Regions from separate parts of the Cytobacillus sp. BC1816 genome, predicted to be linked through region 2. Evidence: riboswitches for the same ligand, from Rfam matches in the RefSeq annotation. Region 2 holds a riboswitch; each other region holds the start of a gene.
The links. Region 2 has a riboswitch for thiamine pyrophosphate ahead of tenA (thiaminase II). Riboswitches for the same ligand answer to the same signal wherever they lie in the genome.
Positions count from the first base shown of each region.

Region 1 (7,405 bases), 2.1 Mb from region 2:
TTAAGTGCCAATTCGATATCATCATTGACAATAAAAGGAATACGGCTCTCTTTGCAGATTGCCTGAAGTTTTTTTGCGAGCGATTCCTTTTCTTTACCATGAAGGCATCCTGCTCCTTTTTCACGGAATTGAAATAATGTAACGCCTCCTTGGATGGCTGCTTGAAGGACTTTTTCAGGATTTTGATGGCAATTTGTGCTGCCCATTATGAAGTATACTTTTAATAAGTTTTTCATTGCCTGCGGATTAACAGCCATATACCTCAGTCTCCTTCTTCCTTCTATTGAACGCCCAGTGATTGGTAGGTCCATGACCGCTGCCAATTCCTAAGTCATTTTCAATTGCTGCCTGAATGAATTTTTTTGCCCGATCAACAGCCTCTGGCACGGTATGACCGTCAGCGAGGCCAGCGGTGATGGCAGCCGAAAACGTGCAGCCTGTTCCATGTGTGTTGGCTGTTTGTATTCTGCTGCTCCGAAATTCCGAAAAACTTTCTCCGTCAAAAAGAAGGTCTGCTGCAATGTCTTTTGCTTCTTCATGACCGCCTTTTATGATGACGTTTTTCGCTCCAAGCTGCTGCAGTTTTTTTGCTGCTTCTCTTTTGTCCTCTAATGAACGAATCCTTATGCCCGTTAAAACCTCTGCCTCTGGAATATTCGGGGTAATCACCATAGAGAGAGGTAAAAGGTGCTTTTTCATTGCTGCTATCGCTTCATTCTGAAGAAGACTTGCTCCTCCCTTTGCAATCATCACTGGATCTATGACGACATTTTTCCAGCCGTATTTCACAATTTCATTGGAAACACTCTCGATTATATCTGCACTAAAAAGCATTCCTGTCTTCACAGCGTCAGGTCTGAGGTCTTCACCTATCGACTGAATTTGAGCAGAAACTGCCTCTGCTGTCATTGGATAAACTCCCTGAACGCCCTTAGTGTTTTGTGCTGTTACCGCAGTCAAAGCAGACATGCCGAAAACACCGAGTTCCTGAAATGTTTTTATGTCTGCTTGAATGCCCGCGCCGCCGCCGCTATCCGAACCCGCTATGGTTAAAGCTTTGTTCACTTTCATTTATAATGCCTCCTATCCGATCATTTTTTCAAAAGAGCCATATGATTCAACATCTGCAGCAGAAAGGTTATATAAGCTATTCAAAAACTCTATTTGGAAAGTGCCTGGGCCTTTGCCACCCGTTTTTTCTGCTGCAATTTCTGCGGCAGAGCCATAAACGACCAATGAAGTTACTGCCGCTTTTACAGGATCCTTTTCAACAGCAGAGAAAGCGCCAATTATTGAAGTAAGAAGACATCCGGCACCCGTTACTTTCGTTAGAAGAGGATGGCCATTGTTAATGGCATAAATAGATCTTCCATCTGAAACGATATCCTGTTTACCTGTAATAACAGTGACTGCACCAAGTTCTTTTGCTGCCGACTCAGCAAGCTCTGAAGTGTTCCCTGCTGCTTCAACTGCATCTACGCCCTTAATACTCCAATTCTGTCCTGCCGCGTTGGCAATTTCTGCAGCATTCCCTCTTATGATGGCAATATCTAATTCTTCTAATATTCTTTTAGCTGTTTCTGTGCGATAGGCCGTGGCGCCGACACCAACCGGGTCAAAAATGACTGGCACCCCATGCTGATTTGCTGATTTACCCGCTATGAGCATACTTTTTACTTCTTTTTCAGTCAGTGTTCCCATATTGAGAACCAGTGCACCAGCTATTTTAGCCATGTCAGCTGCCTCTTCATGTGCATATGCCATCACTGGTGATGCCCCTATTGCCAGGAGGCCATTTGCAGTAAAGTTGGTTACCACCACATTAGTAATATTATGTACAAGAGGGTTTGACTCTCTTACTTTTTCCAATAGACTGCTAAACTCCTGAATCTTCATCTAAAATCCTCCTTTAATTCATAACTAGTCCGCCATCCACAACCAGATTTTGTCCTGTAACTGCCCTTGCCCATGGAGAAGCGAAGAAGACAATCGCATCAGCGACTTCTGCAGGATCTGTGATTTTCCGTAATGGAGTGGAGTTTTCAATAATTTTAAAGACTTCTTTGGATGTCGAAGCACTGGCGTCTGTCATTTTTAACAAACCGCCCGATACCATATTTGCAGTAATTCCATATTGGCCCAGCTCATTCGCCATATTTCTGGTAAAGCCTAATAAAGCAGCTTTGCTGGTCGTATAGTCATGATAGGGTACCACTGGATGCTGGAATAGATTGGTGCCAACCGAAATGATTCTGCCAAACTCCTGTTTTTTCATATCTTCAAGACCTGCCTGAACTGTGTTCAATGCTCCCAGAATTGCACCTTCCAGCTGGTTTTTGTAATCGTCCCATTGAATTGTTCCTGCATCTTTTTTAGAAATAGGGTCAAATTGAAAGTTCACCAGTGCATTATTGACTATGGTTGTAATGGGACCTCCAAAGCGTTCCTTCGTCTCTTGAAACATGGATTTCACTTGTACCTTGTCCCGAATATCAGCACGAATGGCAATGGCTTTTTCGCCAATTTCCTTCTGCAGATCATGGGCTTTTTCCTCGCTATTGAAATAGTTAATGACAACTTTCGCCCCTTCCCTCGCGAATGCTTTTGCTGTTTCTTTGCCCAACCCTCTGCTGCTGCCTGTAATAATGACAATCTGCTCGTTAAGATTCATAGAAAATCCTCCTTATTGATAGCCAATTCATCTGTTTTTGAGAACAAAATAAAAACCAGATCCGCAATTGGACCTGGCTGAATAATCTAAGAGAATGAACACGTTCCCCGCAATTACTACTTTCCTACGCTGGTATGATCCAGATCAGGTCCGAAGGGTAAAAAACAGTCCGGTTTCTTTCTCAGCCCGCGCATCGGGCACCCCTAGCAGTAAAACTATTAAGTTGGCTGTTTTCATCTTAGCCTGAAACGTTGAATCTGTAAAGTCTTGCAATTCTGCCTGTTCCTCTTTAAGGTGTAATTAGAAATACATAACTTGGAGGAATAAAAGAATGGCTGAACACCAATTCCATTTAAAAGCATATTGGCCTGGACTTCGGAATGATGTTGGAGAAATTGAAATAGGCCAGCTGAAAACAAAGGTCTCCATTCCGCCAGAAATGGAAGGACCCGGAATCGGGACAAATCCGGATGAAATGCTGCTGGGAGCGGCTGCAACTTGTTATATTATTACCCTCGCCGCTATGATGGAACGAAGCAAACTCGAAAAAGAAAACCTTACGATGGAATCAATTGGAATTGTGGATGTAACCAAAGGAGTAATCACTTATAAGAAAATAATTCATCGACCTGTTATCTTGTTAAAGGCAGGAGCGACAGAAAGGGATCATTCACTGGCGCGAAAGCTGGCGCAAAAAGCTGAAGCGTCCTGTATGATTTCCAGGGCGATTAAAGGAAATGTAGAAGTAGAATTGGAAGAAACTATCCTAAATGCCAAAGAAACTTCGAAATAAACCAAAAACCGGCATGACTGCCGGTTTTTATTCTTTAAATAGCCCACTTTCGGATTGCCTGAGCAACACCAGCTTCATCATTAGTTCCCGTCACAGCATTGGCTGTTTCTTTCACAATATCCTGCGCATTTCCCATTGCTACTCCCCAGCCTGATTCCTCGATCATGGCAATGTCATTCAAGCTGTCACCCATTGCCATTACATTTTCCATCGAAATGCCCAGAAGCTCTGTTACCTTCTGGATCCCTCTGGCTTTATTGATGCCCAGAGCATTTACCTCAATATTAGTTAAGCTGGAATTTGTAATCTCCAGATCCCCTTTTGTTTGAAGCTCTTTTTGAATGAGTTCCCTGATTTCATCATCTGATATATCAAATCCGAATTTAAGCCATTCATGGTCATGAATATTTTCAGGCATTTCATTCGTCCAAACCTGTTCGCAGCTGGTCGCCCAGAAATTGGTCTTATGGGACTGGGATAGATTCCACATCCACTCCATTATTTTTGAATCAACAGGAGTCCTTGAGATTGATTCACCATCAGGGCCAAATATTTCACTGCCGTTGACTGTGATCAAGTAGGAGTTCAATTCCAAAGAATCGGCATGGTCGCCTGCCGTAAGCCTGGATCTCCCAGTGCTCAAAATAACTTCAATCCCTTTTTCCTTTGCCTCTCGTATGGCCTTACGGTTTTCTTCAGGAATTTCCCCTCTGGAATTCAACAAGGTTCCATCCATATCAAGAGCGATTAATTTGATCTGTGGAGCAATATTTGATTGTGACATAATAATCTCCCTTCTTTCTTGCACAATATAGCCATTATATAAATAAACAATCCTCCCATCAAAAACAAAGCACTTGGACAGAATCATTTTTTCAATATAGGGATTATTATTCCCAATCTAAAAGTATAGGCTGGAATTACTCATAAGAACAAGTGATGTGATGATGAATGCCTCCCATATTATTTTTGCTCCTTCTGTTCTTAACCTATTCATTGACGTGGTTTTAATTAATCAGGATTAAAGTGAATAAATAATCAGGAGGAGACTAAATGGTTTGCGCTTTTTTAGTATAATCTTAATAAATGCCAAAAAGTTGAAGCGATTTTCTTGCATCTGTCGTCTAACTGTCAGTCAAACAAAAGGCAGCCGGAATCGGCAGCTGCATTTAAGCAAGGAGGCAGTCATGTGAGCCCTGATGATTATGTAAAACGGTCAATTGCTGATCAAGTAGACCGTGCACTCGTTCTTGAAATAATCATGAATGAGTATGGAACCGTTTTGAAGAGATTGATATACAGCTATGTGAATGATTGGAATGCGGCCAGCGATTTAACACAGGATACCTTTATTACTGTTTACGAAAAGCTGGAAAGTTTCCAGCAAAGATCTTCCTTTAAAACGTGGATTTTCACAATTGCTATTAATAAAAGCAAGGACTATCTTAAAAGCTGGCATTACCGCAATATGGTCATGAATGAAAAGGTTTTTTTCCTGAAAAAGGCTAGAGAAAAAGATCCGGAAGCATCATTTCTTGAACGGGATGAACATCAAGAATTGCTAAAAACGATAGAGTCCCTCACTGTAAAATACCGGGAAGTATTTCTTCTCCATTATTACCAGGATCTCAGTCTGGCTGAAATAAGTGAGACCCTTAATATTCCTCTTTCCACTGTTAAAACAAGGCTGTACAGAGGACAGGAAAAAGTGAAGAAGTTACTATCTGCTTCAGAAAGAGGTGAACAGCATGGCTGATCTGAATCAGGATGTGAAGAAAGTATTGAATGCTGCATGGACGAAAGATTCTGTTTTCACTGAAGAGGAAAAACAGAGAGTCAGAAACCGAATCGGCACTTCTGCTGTTAAAGGCAGGAAAAAAGATTATGTTCCAAAACTTCTTTCTGCAGCTGCAGCTGTTGGGTTTATCGTATTGATTGGAGGAATTGCCGGTATTCAGACAGATGTCTTTAACAAGCAAAATGGACAGGAGGCCGCCATTGCAGATAAAGATTTTTATCCCGGCCTTGCAGATGGTGCTATGCTAAATAACTGGAAGCTGAATAATTTCGAGAAGGATTCATATGGCCACTTATCGGCTGCTTTTACAGGCAAAGCAAAGGTCACAGGAACTCTGGATTTCCGGGAAGAAACAGTATACTTTCTGCCTGATCATGATTCCTTAAAATTACTGCCGCTCATGGATGGGCAGAACATAAAAATAACTTTTAATGAGACAGATCAGGAGATGTTAAAAAAGGTGTTTGGTATAACTGAACCTATTAAAGAAGAGAGTGTTTCTTTAATAATTGGTGGATATCGCGCTGCGGAAGGCATTGTACATCAGGCTGAAATCCTGGAGGTGGTAATGCCCAAAGAACCTCAATTGGAAGCTGTTCCTTTCCATATGGCTGTAAATAATACTAAGGAACTGGTCCTCCTTGAGCCATTAAACCATGTGTATAAAGAATTTTCATTAAGAGGGACGGATGAGATCTTAAGAGGATTAAGCCCGGCAGATGTATTTCAGCTCTTCTTGTTTGCAGAGGAAACTGAGGATTACTATACTCAATATGCATTGTTTAACCATGATCCAGATATTGAAAAACCCTTCCCTGCCCTGAATGATTACCTAAAAGCTAAAAGTGAGTCACCATCTATCCCAGAAGAACAGACATTATTGCATCGAGTGAAGAACGCCGATTTAGAAGAAGTCATTATCGATGAATCTTCAGCTTATATTTCCATAACTGAAGAAGAAGGGTTTGGCTTCGGCCTCAGCAAAAATAATGACGGAATATGGAAAGTGAACTGGATGCCAATCCAATAAACCCGCTGAGCTTGTACCCCTGATGGTGCAGGCTCTTTTCGCTTACCTAAATAGGCCGCCAAAGAACACGATGATCGCTAAGACGGATGAAAGAAACAGGGTGAGGATAATGGAAAATAATACATGAAAGCCTGCCTGCCAGTTTTGGACTTTCTTTAAGACAAAAACACTTACGAGGAAGACAAGGACTGTCAGGAGCAGGAGGAGCGAAAATGGACGATGGCCGATTTTATTCAGATAAATATCATACAGAGGCGAAAAACCCAGCAGTAAAAATAAACCGAGACATATAAACGATAAGATGAAAACAAAATGGCTTAATTTTTCCGGCATGGTTAGTCCCCCTTCTATAAAATGATTTTCTCTATAATAAATTGTATGAAAACATTTGATTATATAAAACTTGTAATTCATTCATTGTTTTTATATGGTATAAATATCTTTAGGTATACTAAATAAAAAGAAGGTTGTTTTGTGAATAAGAATTTATTGATCACCTTTCTTACTGCTTTATTAGGTGCAGTATCATTTTCTTTATTGCATATTCCGGTTGCCTTTTTGCTTGGTGCATTGACTGCGGTTATGATTGGAAGCCGGCTCAGCAGGATTCCGTTTTATTGGCCAGCCGGATTTCGCGATTCCGGGATTATCATCGTCGGATACAGCATCGGCCTTTCTTTTACACAGGAAGCGGTCCTGCTTATCCTGCAGAAGCTCCCTTTTATTTTGCTCGTTACCGTTTGCATGGTTCTGTTTAGCGCCCTTTCTGCACTTCTCATTGCGAAATTAATGGGCATCGACTATCCCACAGTTTTGATCGGCAGTATTCCCGGAGGCCTGTCTCAAATGATTCTTCTGGCAGAGGAAGTCAAAGGAATCGATATTACAGTTGTTACCTTTATGCAGGTCGCACGGCTGACCATGATCATATTTATCGTCCCTATACTAGTATTCGGACCTTGGCTGAATGTCTCCAGTGGTCCCGGTTTTGAAGCTGCAGAACCTTTATGGGGTGATTTATTCCCTGGCATTATACTCTTTGTCTTCGTTTCTTTTGCCGGCATTATCCTAAGCAAACGACTGAAGCTCCCTACTCCGTACCTTCTCGGTCCG
Region 1 is NZ_CP195611.1:2,545,785-2,553,189, forward strand. It holds gene thiE (thiamine phosphate synthase) at 1-257, opposite strand, end outside; gene thiD (bifunctional hydroxymethylpyrimidine kinase/phosphomethylpyrimidine kinase) at 247-1,071, opposite strand; gene thiM (hydroxyethylthiazole kinase) at 1,084-1,896, opposite strand; gene ACR42H_RS13105 (3-oxoacyl-ACP reductase) at 1,910-2,671, opposite strand; TPP riboswitch at 2,776-2,886, opposite strand; gene ACR42H_RS13110 (OsmC family protein) at 3,003-3,464, shown strand; gene ACR42H_RS13115 (Cof-type HAD-IIB family hydrolase) at 3,499-4,248, opposite strand; gene ACR42H_RS13120 (sigma-70 family RNA polymerase sigma factor) at 4,654-5,220, shown strand; gene ACR42H_RS13125 (hypothetical protein) at 5,213-6,292, shown strand; gene ACR42H_RS13130 (hypothetical protein) at 6,335-6,625, opposite strand; gene ACR42H_RS13135 (AbrB family transcriptional regulator) at 6,767-7,405, shown strand, end outside.
Region 1: another riboswitch for thiamine pyrophosphate. It lies ahead of ACR42H_RS13105 (3-oxoacyl-ACP reductase); the one in region 2 lies ahead of tenA (thiaminase II).

Region 2 (7,405 bases):
TCCCCCTTCAGAAAAGAAAAAAAGAAGCCAAAAACAAAATGTAAAAAGAATAGAAGCCTGCAGGGCCGTTTTTAATTTTAATCCCAGCATAAGAATAAATTAACCTCCTCTTTTTTTGTGAATAACTTCACATATTAGTATACATACAAGGTATTTCCCATACTTACTATAATAAGTAATATCATTAACTTTTCATTTTCAACCTGCACAAAATTAATGCCAGGCGCCCTGCTTCCCTAACTAACAGATCCTTCCTCGATCACCTCTATTGCCCATCCGATTCCTTCTTCTACCATCTTTTCCGGAGGGTTCGTGTGTGGAGTGTATTCCATGACAAAAAATACATCCTTGCATTCTTTAGCTAAAAAATCTATCAGCTTCTTAATTTTATGATGACTGCTATCATTCTCATGAGATGGATGCACAGGCACCCAAATATATTTATCACCCTGGTATTCAACATTATGTAAATGAACCACTCTCACAAACTCGGACCATTTTTCTATATAATTTATGGCCTCCTCGCCTGCGGCCAATATATAATCCCCTATATCGACACAGAGGCTAAGTCCGTATTTCTTCCATGTCTCTACAGGAAAGTGGTCAAGATAATGAATCCCTGCTGGCGATTGCTTGAATCCCAATTTAGGTTCACACACAATCATAATCCCATATTTTCTTTGAAGCGCACTGAGTTTCTTGAGTCCCTCCTCAATGATCTCTGCCGGATTCCCACTGGTTTCCTTTTTAAAGTAAGGGAAGTGCACCAATATGTATTCAGCTCCAAGCCGGGAGATTCTTTCCACTTCCGTCTCAAATTGGACCCAGGCTTCCTCCGGATTCATACCGATCTTTTCCAGCAGATCGTATTTGCTTTGTCCCCGGAAAAGAGGCGAATGAAGACCAAAGCTTTTGTTTGTTTTGCCCAGCATTTCAATAAAACAACGGAAGGATTCCTCATCTTGAAATTCGCCTATCTCAATATGCGGCAAATGACGTTTAAAAAGTTCATGAAACAGCTTGCTGTCTGACAAGATGACACTTCCCGATATCCCTATATGATGAGCCATGATATCCCCTCTTTTATATATTCTTATATCAATCTTATCATACCCCCATGTAACATATTGGAAAATGGTACCGTCTAATCATTAAAATAAATGAGGAGGCCTCTATGATAAAAAGAGTGTTCGCTTCCATAATCGGAATACTGTTATTATTCATTCTTTTATTTCGAGGCGGAATCATTCTGGATTCCATCGGCATTCATTTTGAAAATCCTTTGGCTGCGAAAATGGCAGTGCCTGCTGATTATTCAAAAGCCGATTCAAATCAAAACGGCAGTGCCGATCCGCTTGATATGGTCCTGACAGCCAGAAAAGAAGTGGATCAGCGTACGCAATATAAAAGTGCCTACTATGCGGGGGGCTATCCGCCCGATGGCGAGGGTGTCTGTACAGATGTGATTTGGAGGGGATTCCAGGGGGCTGATGTTTCTATAAAGGATCTTATTGATCAGGATATTGCCGAGAATACGGACTTGTATTCAAGAGTGAAAGGCAGTCCGGATCCAAACATTGATTTCAGGAGGGTGCCAAATCAGAATGTCTTTTTTAGCCGCTTCGCAAAGTCATTAACAACAGAACTGATTCCAGGAGATGTTAAGAACCTTCAGAAATGGCAGCCGGGTGACATCGTGGTTTTCCTTTCTCCTAAATTCGACCATGTTGCAATCATTTCTGACAAACGGACAAAAGATGGCATTCCATACGTCATACATAACTCCACACCATTTGCAGCGGAAGTAAAACTCTCTTCTTTTAAGACTCCTATTACCGCTCATTACAGATGGGATTTTGAAAAAACGCCTGCACTGCCATAAAGCAGGTGCAGGCGTTATTCTTATTAAATAAGAAAGTATAAAATTTTGAACGTCGATAACTGTCTGGCTACCCCCTCAAGGTCACAAGCTTGTCTAGTTGCGGATCCTGAGCAGCCGCCTCCACATTTTGGGCAAGCCACCCAAAAGGCAAAGAACGCCTTTCCGGGAGGCTCGTCTTGTGCTTGAGGCCCACAGGACAAGGAAGGCTTCGACAGCTTAAACATCGCACGACCGAAAGCGACAGCTTTTTGGAGGATGTGGGTCATGCACAGACGTTGCCACAGGAGGTGGTGCTCTTAGTCTGCGTTCCTTTTTGAGCGAGGCGCTTGCGCTTTTCTTATCTTACTGCTGCAGGATTGCCCGCCGGCCACTCTTCGCAGGTATAAGCCATCTCCCAGAAGCCAAGCTCCAGCTGGCAGCTTTTTCGGAAAGCATCCTTCATTCGCTGCCTTTCTTCCGGTGATGCCGCATCAGCAAGCTCATCCAAACGGTTTCTCATATTCATGGTCACAGCTTCGACCCTTAAATTTGCATAAAATGAGATCCATGGATAAAACGGATGGTTCTCATCTGGCTCATATTGCTTCATGAGCTCAAGCCCAATCTCCCAATAAGTCCATGGACAAGGCAATAATGCAGCAAGGATTTCACCCATGCCGCCGGTGTGAGCATGATACATCATATGCTTAACATAATGATCAGCTGTTGGAGGGAGCGGATAACCCTGCAATGCTTCGTAACCCACGCCAATCTGCTGGCAAAAATTATGGTGGGGATGTACTTCGCTGTTCAATACGAATTCTATCTGCTGATTAAAATAAGCAATATCCTTACGCTCTGCTGACTTCGAAATGGCAATACCATAAATATGCATGAACGCATTCAAATACTCAAAGTCCGCTTTAATATAATGGGCCAGTGCCTCTTTCGGCACGTCCCCTCTCCCGATACCCTGGACAAATGGGTGCTCAAATATCAGCTGAAACAAATCTTCATTTTCCTTGCGCAGAATCTCTGAAAAAGTCATAAAAAATAGCCTCCTTATTAATTACAGAAGCTGCCGGGGAAAAAGCATGAGGATATATAACGAGGTCCTCACTGCTTCCCTGCGCTGGCATTATCCAGATCAGGTTCCAAGGGACAAAGGAAAAGCTCCTTATCTCAGCCGTAGCGCCCCTAGCAGTTTTCTTATTTTAAATTTTTTACCGATTTTCTAACTTGACGTTTTTCGCTCATAAGTTTTGGATTTCGCTTTTAACTGTTGAAAATCGCTCATAAATTTTGAATTTCGCCCATAACTCTTTGAAAATCGTTCATAAATTTTAAATTTCGCCCATAACTCTTGAAAATCGCTCATAAATTTTGAATTTCGCCCATAACTCTTGAAAATCGCTCATAAATTTTAAATTTCGCCCATAACTTTTGAAAATCGCTCATAAATTTTGAATTTCGCCCATAACTCTTGAAAATCGCTCATAAATTTTAAATTTCGCCCATAACTCTTGATAATCGCTCATAAATTTCGAATTTCGCCCATAACTCTTGAAAATCGCTCATAAATTTTGAATTTCGCCCATAACTCTTGAAAATCGCTCATAAATTTCGAAATTCGCCCATAACTCTTGAAAATCGCTCATAAATTTTAAATTTCGCTCATAACTCTTGAAAATCGCTCATAAGATCAGCTTGCTATGCTGATCTCCTCTTATCTGCTTACTCATCTAGCTTCTCAGGCCCAAAATCATCACATATTCTGAACCAAGTTCTTCTCTTTAACCTTCGCCAAAACCATCCAGCCTATGGCCGCACCGGTAACGCTGCTGACCAGGAATGGCGGCACAAAGAAGAATGCCCCAGCTGCGCTCCCCATGAGAACCTTTGCAAAAGGGACTGCAAACAATGCACCGATTATGCCGGTACCTACCACTTCTCCAACAGCAGCCCATATTTTCCGGCCGAACTTCAAATAAAGCACACCTGCCAAAAACGCACCGATCATGCCGCCTGGAAAGGCAAGCAGCGTCCCGAATCCAAGCAAATTACGAAGCAGGCCAATCATAAATGCCACAGCTGCTGCAGGCAGGGGTCCAAGCGTCACCGCTGCCAATACATTCACCGCATGCTGAACTGGATAGGCCTTGGCTATGCCTGCCGGAAACCAGAGCAAATGGGATCCCAGTGTCCCAATTGCCACAAATAAAGCCATCGTAGTTAACAATCGGGTTCTGTTCATTTAAACCTCCTTTCTAAATGGCCGCCTGATTGCTTATCAGGATGAGAAGTATGTATACAAAAAAGCCAGATTCCCATAAGGACCTGGCTTGGTTTAAGTATATGAATTGACATATAGTCAAATCCTACTTCCCTCCGCTGGCATTAACCAGATCAGGTCCATAAGAGTCAGAAAGCTATAACGCGCTTTCCTCTCAGCCCTCACATTCGGGGCACCCCTAGTAGTTGCATAGATATTTAGTTTGATAAGCTATCTCAAGCTTAACAAAATATTCAGTCGCTGTCATCATTCTTTTTGCTTAAATACATTTCTTGATGGAATGGAATAGGCGCTCTTCAATTTCTGCTGAGAAACTATCTAATTAGCTGCAGACCTGCCAGCTCCTTTAGACTCCCCACTCCTGCCAGAGAAAGCGACACTTTCGTTTCTTCAATAAAGTTGGCAAGCACATTTTCAACTCCAGCCTGCCCGCCAATCGCCAAACCGTACACATACGGCCGTCCCAGGCAAACTGCGTCGGCTCCTAATGCCAGTGCTTTGACCACATCGGAACCGCGGCGAATGCCGCTGTCAAACAATACTGGAATTCGTCCTTTGACTTCCTTCACGATCGGTCCAAGCGCATCAATCGCCGCAATCACTCCATCAAGCTGCCTGCCGCCATGATTGGAGACTATGATTCCCTCTATCCCCTTTTCAACGGCCAGCCTGGCATCTTCCGGATGGAGAATACCCTTTAATAGAATCGGCAGACTTGTTTTCTCTCTTAACCTTGCAATATGCTCCCAGCTCAATGTTGGATGATGGATATTATCAAGGATTCCCTGAACTACATCACCGTCATGGAGAGTGGCCATAAAGACTGGATCGCTCTCATAGTTTGCTTTTCCATAGCCGAGCTTTAAAGGTGAAAAATTGTTTCTTAGATCAGCTTCCCTCCACCCCATCATCACCGTATCTACTGTTAACACAATCGCTTCATAGCCTGATGCCTCCGCCCGGCGCACCATACTGAACGCAGCATCTTCATAATTGGACCAATATAATTGGAACCATTTTGGACTCGTGCCTGTTGCATCAGCTATTTCTTCAATGGAATAACTGGATACCGTGCTCTGGATAAAAGGAATTCCAAACGAAGCTGCTGCACGGGCAGATGCAAGCTCTCCCTCACTGTGTTCAAGGCGCTGCATTCCTATAGGTGCCAGGAAAACTGGATAAGGATATGTTTTTCCAAATAAATTCACACTTGTATCCGGTACTGATACATCTCTAAGCATTCTCGGCACAATTGAGTATTTTGCAAAGGATTCGATATTCTTTTTCAGCGTTTCTTCTCCCCCTGCTCCTGATTGGACATAGCCAAATCCGCCAGCTCCCATCACTTTCTCTGCTTCTTTTTCCAGTTCCTTAAATGAAATAGGAAAGTTTTCTGCGAAACTAATATTCTCTACTTTTGACATATTCCAGCCCTGCCTTTTTTTGAATTTATTGAAAATAATAACACTTTTTTGGATTTTAAGAAACCATGTAATAAAATCATAAATTCGCAGTAATGCAGCCTTTCCTATACAAATTAAGCTCAATAAGCAGGGATTTCACAAAAAATTGTGAATAAACATTTTAACTTAATGAATTGGAGTGTACAAAATGCAAATCAAACAGCCTTTTGATGATTTTCTGAAATTCCATTACGAAAGAGTCAGTGAAAGCAAAATGAAAGTTACTTTGCCAATCCAGCCGCTCTTTATTAACAGCGCAGGACTGGTTCATGGAGGCATCATTTCCACTCTTGCGGATGTAGCGATGGGGAATATTTTCGAGCCGGATGAAAACCAGATGCAATCCGTAGTGACAGCTGATTTAAAGGTCACTTTCCTAAAGGGTGCGACAGGTGAATTTCTTATCGCCAATGCTCACCTTGTGAAAAGAGGGCGCACCCTCAACCACACAGACTGCCTGATTTATAACAACCAGGATCAGCTGGTTGCCAAAGCATCGGGAATCTTCGCATCTATCTAGAGTGATCCTATCGATGCCTGAATAGTTTCGCTGACAGAGATAGGAGAAACAACCATTAAAGGTTACAGACAATCTTAATAGTTACTATTCTTCTTCTTTTTATACAAGTGAGATACACTGTAGAATACCCCTATCACAGCCGAAACGACTAATAAAAGCTGTGAGCCAGATAAAGATAAGGCATTGGCCCATGAAAGTGAGTAAGCCAGCAGCAAGGAAGTTGCCATTTTGGAAATAGACGCAATTCCCAGGAACTTTTTAAATGAAACACCACCTATACCTGCTCCAACACAAATGATCTCATCTGGCAATATCGGAATAACAAACAGCAGCATTAATATGGTGTTTTCATTTCTCTCCATGTATTTTTGGTATTTGATCAGATGCCGCTCATTAATAAACCGGGCTACAAGCTTTAATCCTCCTATCCTTGCAGTCAAGAACATAACAATAATCCCCGAAAGTGTACCTGTGAATCCAAGAAAGGCAGCAGCAGCGGGACCGAAAACGGCACTTCCGGCAGGCAGTGTTACGGCTTCAGGAATCGGCAAAAGAATGGGCTGTAAAAAGCAAACCAAGAAAAAGATGAGCTTGCCCTCCGCTTCATATTCCCTCAGCATTCTCTCAAACCCATAGGCATCAGTCAGAACAAGTATCTTTGTTAAATAAAAGGTCATAAAAACAATTAACAGCAGACTGAACATATAAATCAGTGCCAGTCTGCTGTATTTCAATCGGGATAACTTGCCTGCAGCAAAAAAGTAAAAGTCCATCACTAATATGACAGCCATGCCTGCAATCATAATCCATTTATAAACCGGCAAAAGTGTCGGCATATAATTAAACAATGTATACAATGCTATTAAAATGATAAGTCCATGAAAACTAACTTCAATTTTTCCATTCATACATTTTCCCCTTCTTGCTTTTCTTAACTATAGTTTAGAGGATAATACTAGGAGGATTAAGCTCCCTTAGCATTAAAATAATCTAAGGCCAGAGACTTAAATATAAAAAAAGCAGGACTTATCCTGCTTTTTTTAATACTCTATCTCATCATAATCCTTAGGCTGCGGAACCGGCTGATCCCCTTTATATTTTCCAAACTCATTGACAAGTTCCCTCTCTTCTTTTGGGCCTTGTGTCTGTTTCTTATTTTGCTCATCTTTTCTAGACAACTCATTCGCTCCTTCCTTATAGTTCTTTAAATTAATATGTACTCATTACTTTCATTTCACGCATAATTAGAAGGATTTTTCCTGCACTCT
Region 2 is NZ_CP195611.1:433,012-440,416, reverse strand. It holds gene ACR42H_RS02270 (TIM barrel protein) at 237-1,070, opposite strand; gene ACR42H_RS02265 (DUF1287 domain-containing protein) at 1,175-1,882, shown strand; gene tenA (thiaminase II) at 2,220-2,909, opposite strand; TPP riboswitch at 2,969-3,070, opposite strand; gene thiW (energy coupling factor transporter S component ThiW) at 3,627-4,115, opposite strand; TPP riboswitch at 4,228-4,344, opposite strand; gene ACR42H_RS02250 (alpha-hydroxy-acid oxidizing protein) at 4,469-5,578, opposite strand; gene ACR42H_RS02245 (PaaI family thioesterase) at 5,766-6,137, shown strand; gene ACR42H_RS02240 (TVP38/TMEM64 family protein) at 6,212-7,045, opposite strand; gene ACR42H_RS02235 (hypothetical protein) at 7,178-7,315, opposite strand.

Region 3 (7,405 bases), 2.1 Mb from region 2:
TTTACTACTGGTGGCCAAAAATGTTCGGTTTCATTCTTAATGAAAAAATCGGGAAATGGCATTTCTGGCTTTTTGTTATCGGCTTTAACGTAACATTCATGCCTATGTTCTTCCTTGGATTAAACGGAGCTGTAAGACGTGCATACACATACTCCGCCGAGTCTGGATTTGCACCACTCTTCATGCTTTCGGCAATTGGGTCCATCATTCTGGCAGCCGGATTTGCTGTATTCTGCTACAACATTTACTGGAGCATCCGCTATGCCGACAGAAACATCTCAAGCGACCCATGGGATGCAAGGACATTGGAATGGTCTACTGCTTCACCTGTTCAATTCTATAACTTTGCAAAACTGCCGGAAGTTAAATCCCTTGATCCTTTCTGGCACATGAAGAAAAAGAATGAAGGCTTAACGTTATTTGACAGTGAAATCGAAGAGATTCATATGCCAAGCAATTCCTGGCTTCCGATTTATATGGGTGTCATCTTTGGGATTGCAGGCTTCCTCCTTGTATTTGAATGGCACATCGCTGCAGCTGTAGCTGCCATCGGCATTTTTGCTGGATTGATCATTCGTTCATTCGATTACAATGAAGGCTTCCATGTTAAGAAAGATGAAATTCACAGAATTGAAAATGCCTGGAGAAAAACAGAAGGAGAGGTGCACGATCATGTCAGCTAAAGTGGATACTTCTTTGCCCCTTGAATATCAAACTGAACAGGACCGGATGAATATTCTTGGCTTCTGGGTTTTCCTTGGCGCTGAAATCGTTCTATTTGCCACTCTGTTCGGAGTATATGGCGTATTATATGAACGCTATGCAGGAGGACCAACACATAAAGATATCTTTGTTATCAAGGATGTCATGATTCAGACAGTCCTCCTTTTAACAAGCAGCTTTACAATGGGCATCGCCATTTTTGAAATGCGCCGCCATAACCTGAAAGGGCTAATCACCTGGCTGGTGATTACCCTTGCTCTTGGCGCAGGATTCCTATTCATGGAGATTAATGAATTTATCCATTATGCCCATGAAGGCGCAACGATGCAGACAAGTGCGTTCCTTTCCAGCTTATTTGTCTTGCTGGGCACACACGGAGCCCACGTTACTTTGGGTATTGGCTGGGCAACTATGGTCATTATTCAGCTTTTAAAAAGAGGCCTTACCCCTACTACAGCAAGAAAAACGTTTATTATCGGCCTTTACTGGCACTTCCTTGATGTAGTCTGGATCTTTATTTTCACATTCGTGTATTTGAAGGGACTGGTGGCTTAAATGGAACATCATCAATCAAAAAGCTTCCCTATAAGCCATGTCATTGGATTTGTTGTTTCTCTTGTGCTGACATTTGGAGCAGCAGGAATTGCCTTAAAAACGAACCTCTCTTTTAAAGTGATCATGTGGATCATCGGCTCACTGGCTGTCATACAGGCAGGCATGCAGCTGTTCATGTTCATGCACTTAAGAGAAGGCGAAGACGGCAAAACGAACTTAGTAAATATGATTTATGCCGTATTTATGGTTATTGTTATTGTAGTAGGTTCTATTTGGGTCTTAACCTCTGGGCACGCAGCTCATTAAATCAAGAAAAGCTCCATCGCCTTTTCTCCCCGCTGGAGCTAGGACAAAACAAAAAACCGGTCTCCCATTTGGAGGCCGGTTTTATTTGTATTGTCTGATACCCTTGCTTCCCTTTGTCATTTCTTCCATTACGTTGATAAAAAAACCAAAACCAAATATCAGCATGGATGATACCATGATACTTAAGCCAATTGATAATATATATTCACCTGTGAGACCGCTTACAAAAAAGCTTGAAATAAAGACAATTAATCCTAGTAAAATACCGGCCGCAGTCACATTTCTAAAAAAGTGCAGCACCTTTTGCTGTTTTAAAGTCATTTTTTCATCCCCTTTTATTTAATATTCTAACTATGTTCACAAATTTGTCAAACTTTTTGTCACAAATTCGTCAAAATTATTTATGCAAAAAAAAAGCCTTGCAAAGGTGCAAAGCAAAATTTACTACTGATACAGCTTTTTAATGTTCTCCAAATCTTTCTTTAAATTGCCTATTTCCTGCCTGGTCAGCATTAATGGCATTTGATCGTAAAGTGTAATAATCTGTCCTCCCTCATCCTCTTCATGAAGGGATAAATAGTTATACAAATTTTCACATTGATTTTTGTTGAGGACCGACTGGGTACTGAAATTTTTAACCTTTTGGATCTCAAAAGCACTGGTTTCTGCATCATATACACCTGTTATGATGTTGCCCTGCAATGTGTGTGACAAACTATCACTCCCCTTTTTGAGTAATATACCCATTTTTCAGGAGCAGTTTCCTATAATAAGAAAAAACCTCTTTGAAAATTTTCAAAGAGGCTGATTTTATTAGGATACACTTTTTTGAGATTGAATCATTTCATCTGTCTTTCTTATGATTAATCTTGGAGCCGAAGATATAATTAATACAGCTAAAATCGAGCAGAGAATAGCTGCTCCGAGCATGGTTGCACCGTTTGCCAGGAAGGAAAAAAGAACCGGTGACATCCCTTCTGGCGCATAGCTTCCAAAGAAAAGGACACCTGCTATGAAATGCCAGAAATACCGGGCAAGGCTTCCGGCAAACACAGCTAAAACTACCCAGCCCAATGCCTTTTTCTTGTTTCCGCTGCGCAGCTGATTTTGAATTGGGCGGAAAAACAAACCAGCTAAACCAATACAGGCAAATGCAATAAAGTATTCGATAAATGCCTGAAGCGGAGTCGCAATCCAGGCATCACCCATGGCAATCTGCAATATTCCCCATAATAGACCGGAAATGAAGCTCACCTTAAAGCCCCATCTGAATGCCAAAATGAATATTGGTATCATCGCAGCAGAAATCGAAATGGAAGGCGACAGCTTTAAAGATGGAAGGAAATCCAAAATAATAGCAAATGCTGCAAAAAATGAAGCTTCAATCATCGCCGTCAGGCTTAATTTTTTCATAAAAAAAATCCCCCTTTAATCGTATGACGATACCCCAAGGGAGAACAAGCAGGCAGAAAAACCCCTTCCGCCTTTTATTCCACATTCCTGCGCTAGCATTATCTAACAGGTTCAAAGGGTCAGAACAGCGAACTGTTCACTCTCAGCAAAATGCTCCCCTTGTGGCACGTTATTGTATTATCCGATTTTAGTATAAATGAAAAAATTGAAAGTGAAAAGGATTTATTTTTCCTCGCCAAATATAATCTGTTTATCCCACTTTCCGATTCGGTAATACATAAAGGCAATGACACTGCTTATGGCAAAGCTGATCCCCATGCCTGCAGCTATACCTTTATCACCCATAAGCTTTGAAAATATAAATGTTAAAGGATAGCGCAGGATCCAGAATGAAATAATATTCAGTACCAGCACTTGAAACATCGCACCAGATGCTCTTACCACACCATTCAATATAAAATTAATGCCCAGGAGCGGATAAAAAAATGCAATGATCTTTAAATAGTCAGTGCCATACTTAACTGATTCCTTATCCTGAATAAACAGGCGCACCCCGTGTTCGGCAAATAGGACCGTCCCAAAGGCGATGATGAACATGATTCCAAGATTGTAAACTACTCCGTACAAGGCAATTTGATGAACTCTTTCCCATTGATTTTTCCCTATATTTTGACCAGCCATACTGTTGACTGCAGTCCCCAATGCCATAGCCGGAAGCATAATGATGCTGTCAATGCGCTGTGCTGCACCAAATCCCGCAACCACGTCACCGCCAAAGGAGGTGACAACAGACATAATAGCCATAACACCAGCCGATATAACAGTCATTTGGAGTCCTGAAGGGATGCCAAGCTTAAAAATTAATGCTGCCTCCTCTTTATGCGGCCAAGAAGGGACAGAGAACGGTGCCAGCTTTTTGCGGAGTATGAATATCATTCCGATCATAAATGCGAACCCCTGTGAAAGGATTGTTGCATAAGCTGCCCCATCAATACCAAGCTGGTATACAGATATAAAAAGAGGATCCAGGATTGCATTTAATACGACTGCTATCAGGACAAAGTACAGAGGACTTATGCTGTCTCCGAGCGCTCTAAGTACAGTTCCTATAAAGTTGTATCCAAATAAAAACAGAATTCCAATGAAGTTAATCTGTAAATAGGATGCTGCACCTTCTGCCATTCCCGCAGGTGTACCCATAAAGGCCAAAATTCTTTCTGCAAGCAGGAATCCAGCTATTCCTAGAGCAACTGACATAATTGTCTGAATGACGGTAAAGGCATTCAAATATCGTTTCAGCCCCTCTTCATGATCTCCGCCTTTTTGCTGGGATAAGATCGTTAACGCCGCATTGTTTATTCCAATGATAAAAGAAAGAACTGTAAAGATTACAGTTCCTGACACCGCGACAGCTCCCAATGCGTCAGCCCCTAGCAGATTCCCAACCCATAGACTATCAATAAATTGATAAGAAACCTGCAGGAAATTAGTAAGCATGATTGGAGTTGAGAACACCAGGAGCTGTTTGAATATATTTCCTTTTGTAAAATCCTGCTGAGCCATCTTAACACCTTTTTTCCTTATATTTTTCACAGTTCCATTATTCCCTATTTCACATTCTGTTTCCAATTTTATGGTTTTGATTTTGATTAAGTTTTATGATTTTATTTTCTTCACCGCTGTCACATTTTTATCACAAATAGATGCACCTGAAATGCTGTTATAGCACAATCTCTCTAAAAAACTATTATTTTTCCATAATTTACAACGTTTAAAAAGCGTAAAACCCTGTAATTAACAATTCTTTTTCCTTATAATGTAGGTATGTTTAATGAGGAGGGAAATAGTTGAAATCACGTCTTAAGAAGCCTTCGACGATTGTTTCTATTGCATTGGTGATCACGGTGATTTTGGCGGCGGTTATTTGGACCGTACAAGCAGGAAAAAAGGATGTGACAGTCCCATTTTCTTCTGTGGAAAAAATTATTGCCTCCCAGGATGGAAAGACTGTTGCAGTACAGGAATATAAAAATGGGAAACTGCTGATCACAGCCCCTGATGGCGAGTACATCTCCCATGTGCCTCCCAACAGTGAGATGGTTGATAAATTAGTAGAAACCTATAATATACAATATACATTCGCAACCACAGGACCTTACACCCCTTGGATTCTGGGCGGTGTAGTCCTTTTGTTTATAGCCATTGGCATTTACCTGTTTAAGTCAGGAAAAGGCGGAATGGGTGCTACAAATACAATGAAGCAAAGTGTATCTAAGCCAAAGGCTCTTCCTTCCATTTCACTTGAAGATGTTGGCGGAATTCAGGAAGAAATGAAAGAGGAAATCATGCAGACACTTTCAATATTAAAAGAACCCGAGCGCTCACTGAAGATGGGGATTAAGCCGCCGAAGGGAATTCTATTATACGGGCCTCCTGGAACGGGAAAAACATTGCTGGCTCAGGCAATCGCTAAAGAACTTGGAGCAACGTTTTTCTCAACCAGCGGTTCCGGTTTTAATGAATTGTTCGTTGGTGTGGGAGCATCCCGAGTAAGAAATCTTTTCCAAAATGCCAGAAAGCATGCTCCTGCTGTCGTCTTCATTGACGAAGTAGATGCATTGGCGGGCAGAAGAAAGCAACATGGCGGAGAAGAAAGCGAAAAAACTTTAACTGAGCTGTTAGTCCAGCTGGACGGCGGACATTCCAATGATGGAATACTATTTATTGCAGCGACAAACAGGAAGGATATGCTCGATGAAGCATTCCTCCGTCCGGGACGTATTGACTTCTCCTTCAATGTCCCTCTTCCGGATACAAAGGGCCGAAGAGAGATTATCAATATTCACACGAAAAATAGATTACTTGCTGAGGATGTCATGACAACACTTGGCGATTTAGCTGAAAGCACTTCTGGATTCTCGGGAGCAGATCTTCATTCCCTTTTTGAAACGGCAAGCCGCAGAGCTGTCCGAAACGGCCAGGAAATTATCTCAAAGGATGATTTGGATTATGCGCTGGACCGGACCATACTGGGAACAACCACCCGGGCATTGCAGGATCCCGGTACGAAGCAGCGGGTTGCCATACACGAAGCTGGCCATGCTTTAGTGGCTGCTTTAACAAAACCAGGATCCGTCCGAAAAGCAACCATCATTCCCCGGGGTGAAGCACTTGGTTACGTAGCTCCTATTCAAAAAGAGCTACACTTATCGACAACAAGTGAATTGCTTGATCAGGTTGCCATGATTCTCGCTGGCGGTGTATCAGAACGAATGATTCTTGGCGAGCATAGCATTGGAGTAAGCGGTGATGTTAAACAAGCCAAGCATATCATTGAGCAAATGGTTGACACCGGGTTACTGGATAACGGCTTTGAGCTTACTTTTAACAAAGGTCAAAAAGAAGCAAAAATGCAGGATCTTTTCCAGAAAGCACTGGAAAGATGCGAATTGATCATCGCAAATCATCAGCGTCAATTTGAAACTCTCGTAGATGCCCTTCTTGAAAAAGAAACTCTTGAAGGCAGTGAAGTCCAGAATATTGTTGGAGAATTGAAGACTGAAATGGTAATAGCATGATAAGTAACCGGCCCCTGGGGGCCGGTTTTTATAATGGAAACTGCGGGTCATAAGTAAATAATCAAATTTATTCCATAATAATGTTATGTAAACAAATGGTCCTTCAAATAAACAGAATTAATATAATTGTTCCCATATAAAGGATTCTTCCTCTCTTTTGTTTAATTACTAATATACCTACATGTTGAAGGAATGGTTCTTTTGTATGATTTTACAGCTGACTTGATTTTTCACTTTCTGATTATGATGATGATCCCTTTTATCCATAAAATCTCTTCCCATCAGGGGGATCGCTTGAAGACTTCGGCCCCGCTTTTTTCTGGTCTTTTTTTAGCCCTTTTCCTTACTATGACTTTCCCGGTGGAAATTGCAGGCGGTCAGTTTTTTGACTTGAAATTTATTCCTGTTTTTGTCGCCTATTTTTACATTAACCCTGTTGCGGGTTTCCTGACTATTTTTGTATTGATTTCTTTTAAGGGCTTTTTTTCACCAGGAGATATTTGGATTGCGCTCGTAAATTACACATTTATTTCTTTGCTCTTTTTCTATGCTTCAAAATTCTATAAAAAATGTACATTTAGACAAAAACTCAGTATAGCTGTGTTATTTTATCTTCCCATTACGATAACCAGGTATGTTATTCTCCTTCAAAAGGATATAAAAGAAGACGCTCCATACTTACTATTGTTTTCAGCAGTTTCCATTGTGACTCTTTCTATGATTATCTATTTGATTGAAATGAATCTGCTTCAGGAAAAGATGATGCAAAAACTGAGAGATGCTGAAAAAATCAATGCGATCAGTCAGCTCGCTGCGTCTGTTGCCCATGA
Region 3 is NZ_CP195611.1:2,509,892-2,517,296, forward strand. It holds gene qoxB (cytochrome aa3 quinol oxidase subunit I) at 1-683, shown strand, start outside; gene qoxC (cytochrome aa3 quinol oxidase subunit III) at 673-1,278, shown strand; gene qoxD (cytochrome aa3 quinol oxidase subunit IV) at 1,279-1,584, shown strand; gene ACR42H_RS12905 (hypothetical protein) at 1,666-1,905, opposite strand; gene ACR42H_RS12910 (hypothetical protein) at 2,029-2,298, opposite strand; gene thiT (energy-coupled thiamine transporter ThiT) at 2,398-2,997, opposite strand; TPP riboswitch at 3,065-3,167, opposite strand; gene ACR42H_RS12920 (MATE family efflux transporter) at 3,220-4,560, opposite strand; gene ACR42H_RS12925 (AAA family ATPase) at 4,845-6,575, shown strand; gene ACR42H_RS12930 (ATP-binding protein) at 6,768-7,405, shown strand, end outside.
Region 3: another riboswitch for thiamine pyrophosphate. It lies ahead of thiT (energy-coupled thiamine transporter ThiT); the one in region 2 lies ahead of tenA (thiaminase II).

Region 4 (7,405 bases), 850 kb from region 2:
TCAGGGCGGCGTGGGACTCGGTTTTTTGAAAGAAAGAGAGCTAAGGAGAATCCATGAAAGGCTGCAGGAGCTTGTTGCAGAAAAAGGCGGTCATATTAAAGAGGTGGCCTATTGCCCTCATAAACCGAAAGCAGGGTGCGAATGCCGCAAGCCAAATGTAGGCATGCTGGTGGAATTGGCGGAAAGGCACCATCTTGATCTGGCTAAGAGCATTATGGTAGGTGATCACGAGCGGGACATTGAGGCAGGCAAGAAGGCTGGCTGTAAAACTGTTTTCATCGGCTCTGATCCAACTAGTGCAGATATCCAGGCCTCTTCACTTTTTGAGGCAGTGGAAGATATTTTGCAAATGCTTAAATAGAGGAGTAGTAAAAAAACCGCTTCCAGGATTGTCTGGAAGCGGCATTTTATTTTACTATGATTGCGTGGAAGGACTAGCGTGCTCCGCCAAGCTGCTGCTCAGCCATTTGCACCAGGCGCTTTGTGATTTCTCCGCCTACTGATCCATTTGCTCTTGAAGATGTTTCCGGACCAAGGTTCACACCGAATTCTGTTGCGATTTCATACTTCATTTGATCAATTGCCTGGCTGACTCCTGATACTAAAAGCTGATTAGAATTGCTGTTTCTTGCCATGTAAATCATCTCCTTTGGTGTAGTTTTCTTGATTGTTACACTCATAGCTTTAGGAGAGAAAATAAGATTTATTCATAGGTGTATATGGTAAATTAAGGTAATTTTCGACTGACTCTAATGTGTATTTAACTTGAAATCAGCTATGCGCATATAATTTGGGCATTAGCGCACAGAAAAAACCTTATCCGCACATAAATTTCCTCCATCCGCACATGAATTTCTAAAGTTCGCCATTGTAAAGCTGCAGAAAACCGAATAGCCATGAAATATAGGCACTTGCCAGCACTGCTCCTATAAAAAAGGCGAAATATGCCCAATCCTTCCAGGAAACAGAGATTTTTTGATAGAAATCCCGGTTTCTATCTCCGGTGAACCCTTTTGATTCCATTGCCATTGCTGTCCTCTCTGCTTTACGGATCGCTCCGGCAAGGAGAGGAACTGAATACCTCTTAAGTTCTGCGATTTTTTCAGAAAGTGTCCGGGCTTTGGGGATTCCCCTGATCCGGTGGGCGCTTCTGATAATCTCAAATTCATCTTTCATTAATGGCAGAAACCGATAGCCTGCCATGATTCCATATGCAAGCTTTGGAGAGAGCCGGCATTGCTGCATAAGACTGAGCAGGAATTCTGTCGGCTTTGTGGTTAAAATGAACAGAAGGGACAGCGAGGTAAAACTTAAAACCCTCATGCCAAGAGATAGGGCACGCTGAAAGCCCTCCTCAGTCAATGTGAAGATTCCCCATGTCCATAGGATGGTCTCTCCTTCAATAGTCTTTGAAAAAATCAGAGCTGACCAAATATATATTATAGCCATGAAGATAAACGGCGAGAAAAGTAAAATCCATCTTTTGAATGAAACCTTACCAAAAATAAAGGTGGCCCCTGCAGTCACCACTAAGGTCAGAAAAGGAGTAACCGGGTCAAAGAAAAGGGACAAAATCAATACACAGACAATCACAGTCAGAGCTTTTATGCTTGGGTTAAATTCATGTAAGAGCAAACTTGTTCCTCCCATCCATGGCATCAAGTTTGTTCCTGAGTTTTTCTGTGTAAGGAACCTTTAGAGAAGCCATTTTCATAATCTCATGTTCCTTCCATAATGAATCAGGCAATCCCTCGTAAATCTTCTCTCCTTCTGAAAGGACAATCACTTTATCGGCATAGGAATGCAGGATTTCCATGTCATGAGTGATCATTACCACGGAGCCTCCGCTATGGATCTTTGTTTCCAAAAGCGCCATAAGCTCCGCCGAGGTCCTGGCATCCTGTCCAAATGTTGGTTCATCAAGGAGCAGCATATCCTGTTCATTCACCAGCATCGATGCAACACTTAGCCGCCGCTTTTGTCCCTGACTTAAGGAAAAAGGATGCATGTCAGCGTGCTGGAGCAAGTTCACTTGATGCAGAACATCTTCAACCATTTTTTGTATTTCGGCATCTGTCATTCGCTGTATTCTCAGACTGAAGGCGATTTCCTCATAAACAGAATCTGCAATAAATTGGTGTTCGGGATTCTGAAAAACGTATCCTAATTTTAGTCTTAACTCCTGCTCCTTCCATTGGGAAAGGGAGCGATCATAAAAAAGGATGTTGCCTTTGGATGGAGCATATAATCCTGTCAGCAGTCTGGAAAGCGTTGTTTTTCCAGATCCATTTGAACCGGCTATTGCCACAAATTCACCCTTATTAACTGAAAAACTAATATTTTTAAGCAAATCCTTCCCATCCTTATGAAAAGAAAGATTCTCTGCCGATAGGATGACCGGCTCTTCAGAGACTTGATGTATTGTCTTCCTGTTATCTAAAATCTGAAGTGCAGTATAGGGATTTACAAATCCATCAATTAATTCCCGATCAGTTAACGGAAGATTTTCCCCTTTGTAAATCCCTGCTTTTTTTCCTAATAGGCCTGCTCTTACTGCGCTTGGCAGCCAGATACCCTCAAGCGTAAGTTCTTCTGCATATTTATTAAAGCAGTCTGCAGTGCTTCCATTAAATAAAGTTTCTCCATCCCGGTTTAGCACCACGCAGCGGTCGGTCAAATCAATCCAATCATCCAGCTTGTGCTCAATTATTAGAAGGGAAAAGGATTGCTCCTCTTTAAGCTCTTTGATGATGCGGGTAAGTTCATAGCTTGAAGCCGGGTCAAGATTTGCTGTCGGCTCATCCAAAATCAGGATATCCGGATTTAATGACAATACACATGCAAGTGCAAGTTTTTGCTTTTGTCCCCCCGAAAGGGTATGTATTAAGGCATGCTTAAATGACAGAAGATGAACAAGTTCCAGTGCTTCATCTATCTTGCTCTCAATTTCTTCAGGAGGTGTTTTCATATTCTCAAGGCCAAATGCCAGCTCTTCTTCAACTGTTGGCATGCAAAACTGGCTTTCCGGATCCTGAAACACAATGCCGATGTGTTGATTAATTTCACCTGGCCGGAATTCATCCAGAATCTTTCCTTTGAAAGAAATGGTGCCATTCAGTTCGCCATCAACGGCTTCCGGATATAATTTATTTAAGCAGAAAGCAAGCGTGCTTTTTCCGCAGCCGCTGGGGCCTAATAATAGAACAGCTTCCCCTGGGTAAAGGCTGAAATTCACATTCTTAAAAACAGGATTCTTCACTTCTTCATGCCGGAAGGAAAGCTGTTCAGTTATTAATAAAGGCTGGTTATGATGTAATGCCATTTTGGGATTTTTCCCTTCTCAGCTCTTTTCCGATAGGAAAGCTGTTTAATGCCCCCGTTTTAGCAAGACTCTCACTCAGCCATTTCCCTAGCAATCCAGCAAGCAAAGCACCGCTAATTAGTCTCACAAAAAACATCGCAGTAACATAATCGGGTGATAGGGCTGCATAGCCGGAAATGAAATAGCCCCAAATAAAGCTTGTAACAGAAGAGCCCATGCCGGCAGCAATTAAAACCCATGTCCGGTAGTTGTTCCATTTTGCTGCCGCAAAAACAGCTTCTGCTCCAATCCCCTGAATCATGCCTGAAAGAATCAGGCGAGGGCCTACTGCATTGCCAATCATGACTTCAATGGCTGCTGCGATGGTTTCCGATAAAAAGGCTGCTCCGGGTTTTCTGATTATATACGCTGAGATGATTGAAACAATAAACCAAATGCCAAAAATCAGATCATAGCCAATTAAGCCAAACATCCCATATAACACGTTGCCAAATTGCATGAACACCAGGTATACAACTGCAAACACAACAGCGAGTACAGACAGGACAATGACCTCACGAAGCTTCCATTTTTCTAGCATATTACACAGCCCCCTTCTTGGAAGGACTGTTCGCAGACATATTCACCGTCATGACAATATGAGTGGAATCGCTTTTCTTACTGCTTTCGAAAGCATCTTCCAGCGTTTTAAAAACATCGTGTGCATCTCCATCTAATCTTGAAGCATAATGCACACCTTCAGTAAACGTTCCCTGAGCCTTAGCGAGCTCGACTTGGTTCATAATGACGTCCATGTATGAAGGAATCCCCATCGGATAAAGCGCGAACTGTACAGCGACCTCCTGGCTGATTCCTGCAGATTTTTTTTCATTCGCCCTATCTTCATTTTCAGCAAGATAAGCATCTCCGGCAGTATCCCCGGGGCATCCATTTGAAAATGTGCCGTTAAACACTACATGGTCACCATGCCTAACAGTCTCAAGATAAATAGCTTTGACTACATCAAAAACATGAATGGACCTGCCGCGCACACAAGTGCTCACATCATCTGTTTCCATCCATACTTTGCTTGTATCCACTTCCTTTAGAGCAGATAAAATAACATCCACAAACCTGTCAGTCATTGGATAAATCGAAAACCTGCACCCTGTAATCTCGCTTGTTCCGCATAAGTAATTTTCCTGCATTTTGCCATCCTCCTGGATTATATAAAATTAAAAAACTGCATTCCCATAAGGAAATGCAGTTGAATGATATCAATACACTAGAAATGATAGCCGTTCACCTGCACTTCCCCACGCTGGTATTATCCAGATCGGGTGATAAGAGTCAGAACGGATTGTTCTTCTCAGCCAAAAAGCTCCCCTAGTGCAAAATAAGATATGCAGTTTTTTATTGACTCCATCTTAATACGGAGTATACAAATTGTAAATGACTAATTTATAATTCTTTAAATCAAATGATCTATGAAAACAGATAAACGCCTTCACTGGCACAGGTCAGCTGTGAAAAAAAATTCTGCATTGTCCATGTCATGTTCTAATCCAATCCTTCCCTTCATAAAAGTGTAATAGGACAATTTCACACCGAGAATAGGGGGCAAAATGGATGATATATAGAATGCTTGCTTTAAATATTGACGGAACACTACTCCAATCAAATGGAAGACTTCATAAATCAACAAAAGATGCGATTGAATATGTGCAGCAAAAAGGAATTTATGTAACACTTGTCACATCCAGAAGCTTTCCATCCGCGAAAAAAGCGGCCAAAGCATTGAAAATCAATTCCTTGCTGGTCACACACAGGGGGGCTTATATTGCTGCTACTCAGGAAAAGCCTATATTTGTAAAAAGGATACAGGAAGATGAAACGTTTGAAATCGTGCGTCTGCTTGAAGGCTTTACCTGTCAAATCAGGCTGGTGCACGAAAAGTATTCCCTTGCCAACAAAACCAAGCTAAATACCAATATGCTTGCTAAAACTGTTTTTACAACCGGCGATCCCATTTTTTACTCGCAGCAATTTGTGGATTCATTAAGTGACACCATTTTAGATGAGCCGGTCACACCGCCAAAAATTGAAGTGTATTTTGAAGATAAAGGCGACCTTGAGGATGCTCAGGCAGCCATTAGGGGCATGTTTGAAAATGTAGAAGTCATTAAGTTAAGTGATCTTCGGATGGACATTGTTCCTGCCGGAGTTTCAAAGCTGAATGGTTTGCTCTATTTATGTGAACATCTCGGAATTTCACGAAACCAAATGGTCGTTATAGGTGACTCGGAGGATGATCTGGAAATGATTGAAGCTGCCGGCCTTGGTGTGGCTATGGGCAATGCCCCTGCCGAAGTCAAAAAAGCAGCAGACTGGCTGACTCGATCCAATGACCAGAACGGCGTAAGCTACATGGTTAAAGAACATTTCCGCAAACAGCATCCAATTGATTTCCTGAAGAAAATGAATCTATTAAAATAACATCAATGAAAGAGAGTTCGATTAGTCTAATCGGCTCTTTTTTTTTGCTTTACGATACTGGAAAAAGAGAAAAGAAGCAGAATGAATATATATAAGTAATCCAACAGGAATCCTTTCCCTTATATTGACCTTGTTTCCCCATTTCTGTACACTAAAAGAAGTTTGTCAACATGAAAAATAGACACTTTGCAGCTGCCCCAAGAAAAAAAGACATCGACAGATTAATATATTTTCTAAAAAAGGTGATCAATTTGAAGATTTCAATTTTAGGTATACAGGATGATCGGTTCCACCGGCCGCTCCGGCTGATCGGGAACCTCTTTTTTGAAGAATGTGCAGTGATGCTGGGTGAGAATGCCGCAGCCAATCTGACAATTAATTTTCAGCTTGAACATGGAAAGCACATTAAAGCCATGGCAAGGCTTTCTGATAAAGATGGCAAGAATCTTTCAGCAAATTTTGAGAAGGAATTCATACCGGCTGAGTCAGAAAAAGAGAATTTCAAACAAATAAAAAATGCAGTATCCCATGTATATCTGACTGTGTTGCAGGAATGGACAGGCATTACCCAGAAGTGGGGAATTCTGACTGGGGTACGTCCCACAAAATTGCTTCACCGTGCCATACAGCAGCAGACACCTCTCCATGAAGTCCATCAGCAGCTGAAGGAAGAGTATTTGATTACAGATGAAAAAATCCAGCTTATGCAGAATATCGTAGACAGGCAGCTTGCTGTCGTACCGGATCTTTATGACTTAAAAAATGAAGTCAGCATATATATTGGTATCCCATTCTGCCCGACAAAATGTGCGTACTGCACTTTTCCTGCATATGCGATTAATGGCAGGCAGGGTTCAGTAAACTCATTCCTTGGCGGTCTGCATTTTGAAATGCGCAAAATTGGCGAGTGGCTGAAAGAAAATGATGTGAAAATTACTACTGTCTATTATGGTGGAGGGACTCCGACAAGCATTACGGCGGAGGAGATGGATATGCTTTATGAGGAAATGTATGACTCTTTTCCAGATGTAGAAAACATACGGGAGGTCACTGTGGAAGCCGGCCGTCCGGATACAATCACACCTGAAAAGCTTGAAGTGCTGAAAAAATGGAATATTGACCGCATCAGCATCAATCCCCAGTCCTATATTCAGGAGACACTGAAAGCCATTGGCCGCCACCATACAGTGGAAGAAACCGTGGATAAGTTCCATCTGGCTCGCAATATGGGAATGAATAACATCAATATGGATCTGATCATTGGGCTCCCAGGAGAAGGTGTGCAGGAATTTTCGCATACTTTGGATGAAACTGAGAAACTAATGCCGGAATCCCTGACAGTTCATACTTTATCCTTTAAACGAGCTTCGGAAATGACGAAGAACAAGAAAAAATATAAAGTTGCCGAGCGGGAAGAAATTGAAAAAATGATGGACATGGCTGAGGATTGGACAATAGAGCATAATTACCATCCTTATTATCTTTACCGTCAGAAAAATATTCTCGGCAATCTTGAAAATGTCGGCTATGCCCTTCCGAATCAGGAAAGCATCTATAACATCATGATTATGGAAGAACAGCAGACAATCATCGGGCTTGGATGCGGGG
Region 4 is NZ_CP195611.1:1,279,338-1,286,742, forward strand. It holds gene ACR42H_RS06835 (D-glycero-alpha-D-manno-heptose-1,7-bisphosphate 7-phosphatase) at 1-361, shown strand, start outside; gene ACR42H_RS06840 (alpha/beta-type small acid-soluble spore protein) at 435-635, opposite strand; gene ACR42H_RS06845 (energy-coupling factor transporter transmembrane component T family protein) at 856-1,635, opposite strand; gene ACR42H_RS06850 (ABC transporter ATP-binding protein) at 1,622-3,322, opposite strand; gene ACR42H_RS06855 (ECF transporter S component) at 3,306-3,902, opposite strand; gene ACR42H_RS06860 (YkoF family thiamine/hydroxymethylpyrimidine-binding protein) at 3,904-4,509, opposite strand; TPP riboswitch at 4,598-4,699, opposite strand; gene ACR42H_RS06865 (Cof-type HAD-IIB family hydrolase) at 4,931-5,797, shown strand; gene ACR42H_RS06870 (coproporphyrinogen III oxidase) at 6,049-7,405, shown strand, end outside.
Region 4: another riboswitch for thiamine pyrophosphate. It lies ahead of ACR42H_RS06860 (YkoF family thiamine/hydroxymethylpyrimidine-binding protein); the one in region 2 lies ahead of tenA (thiaminase II).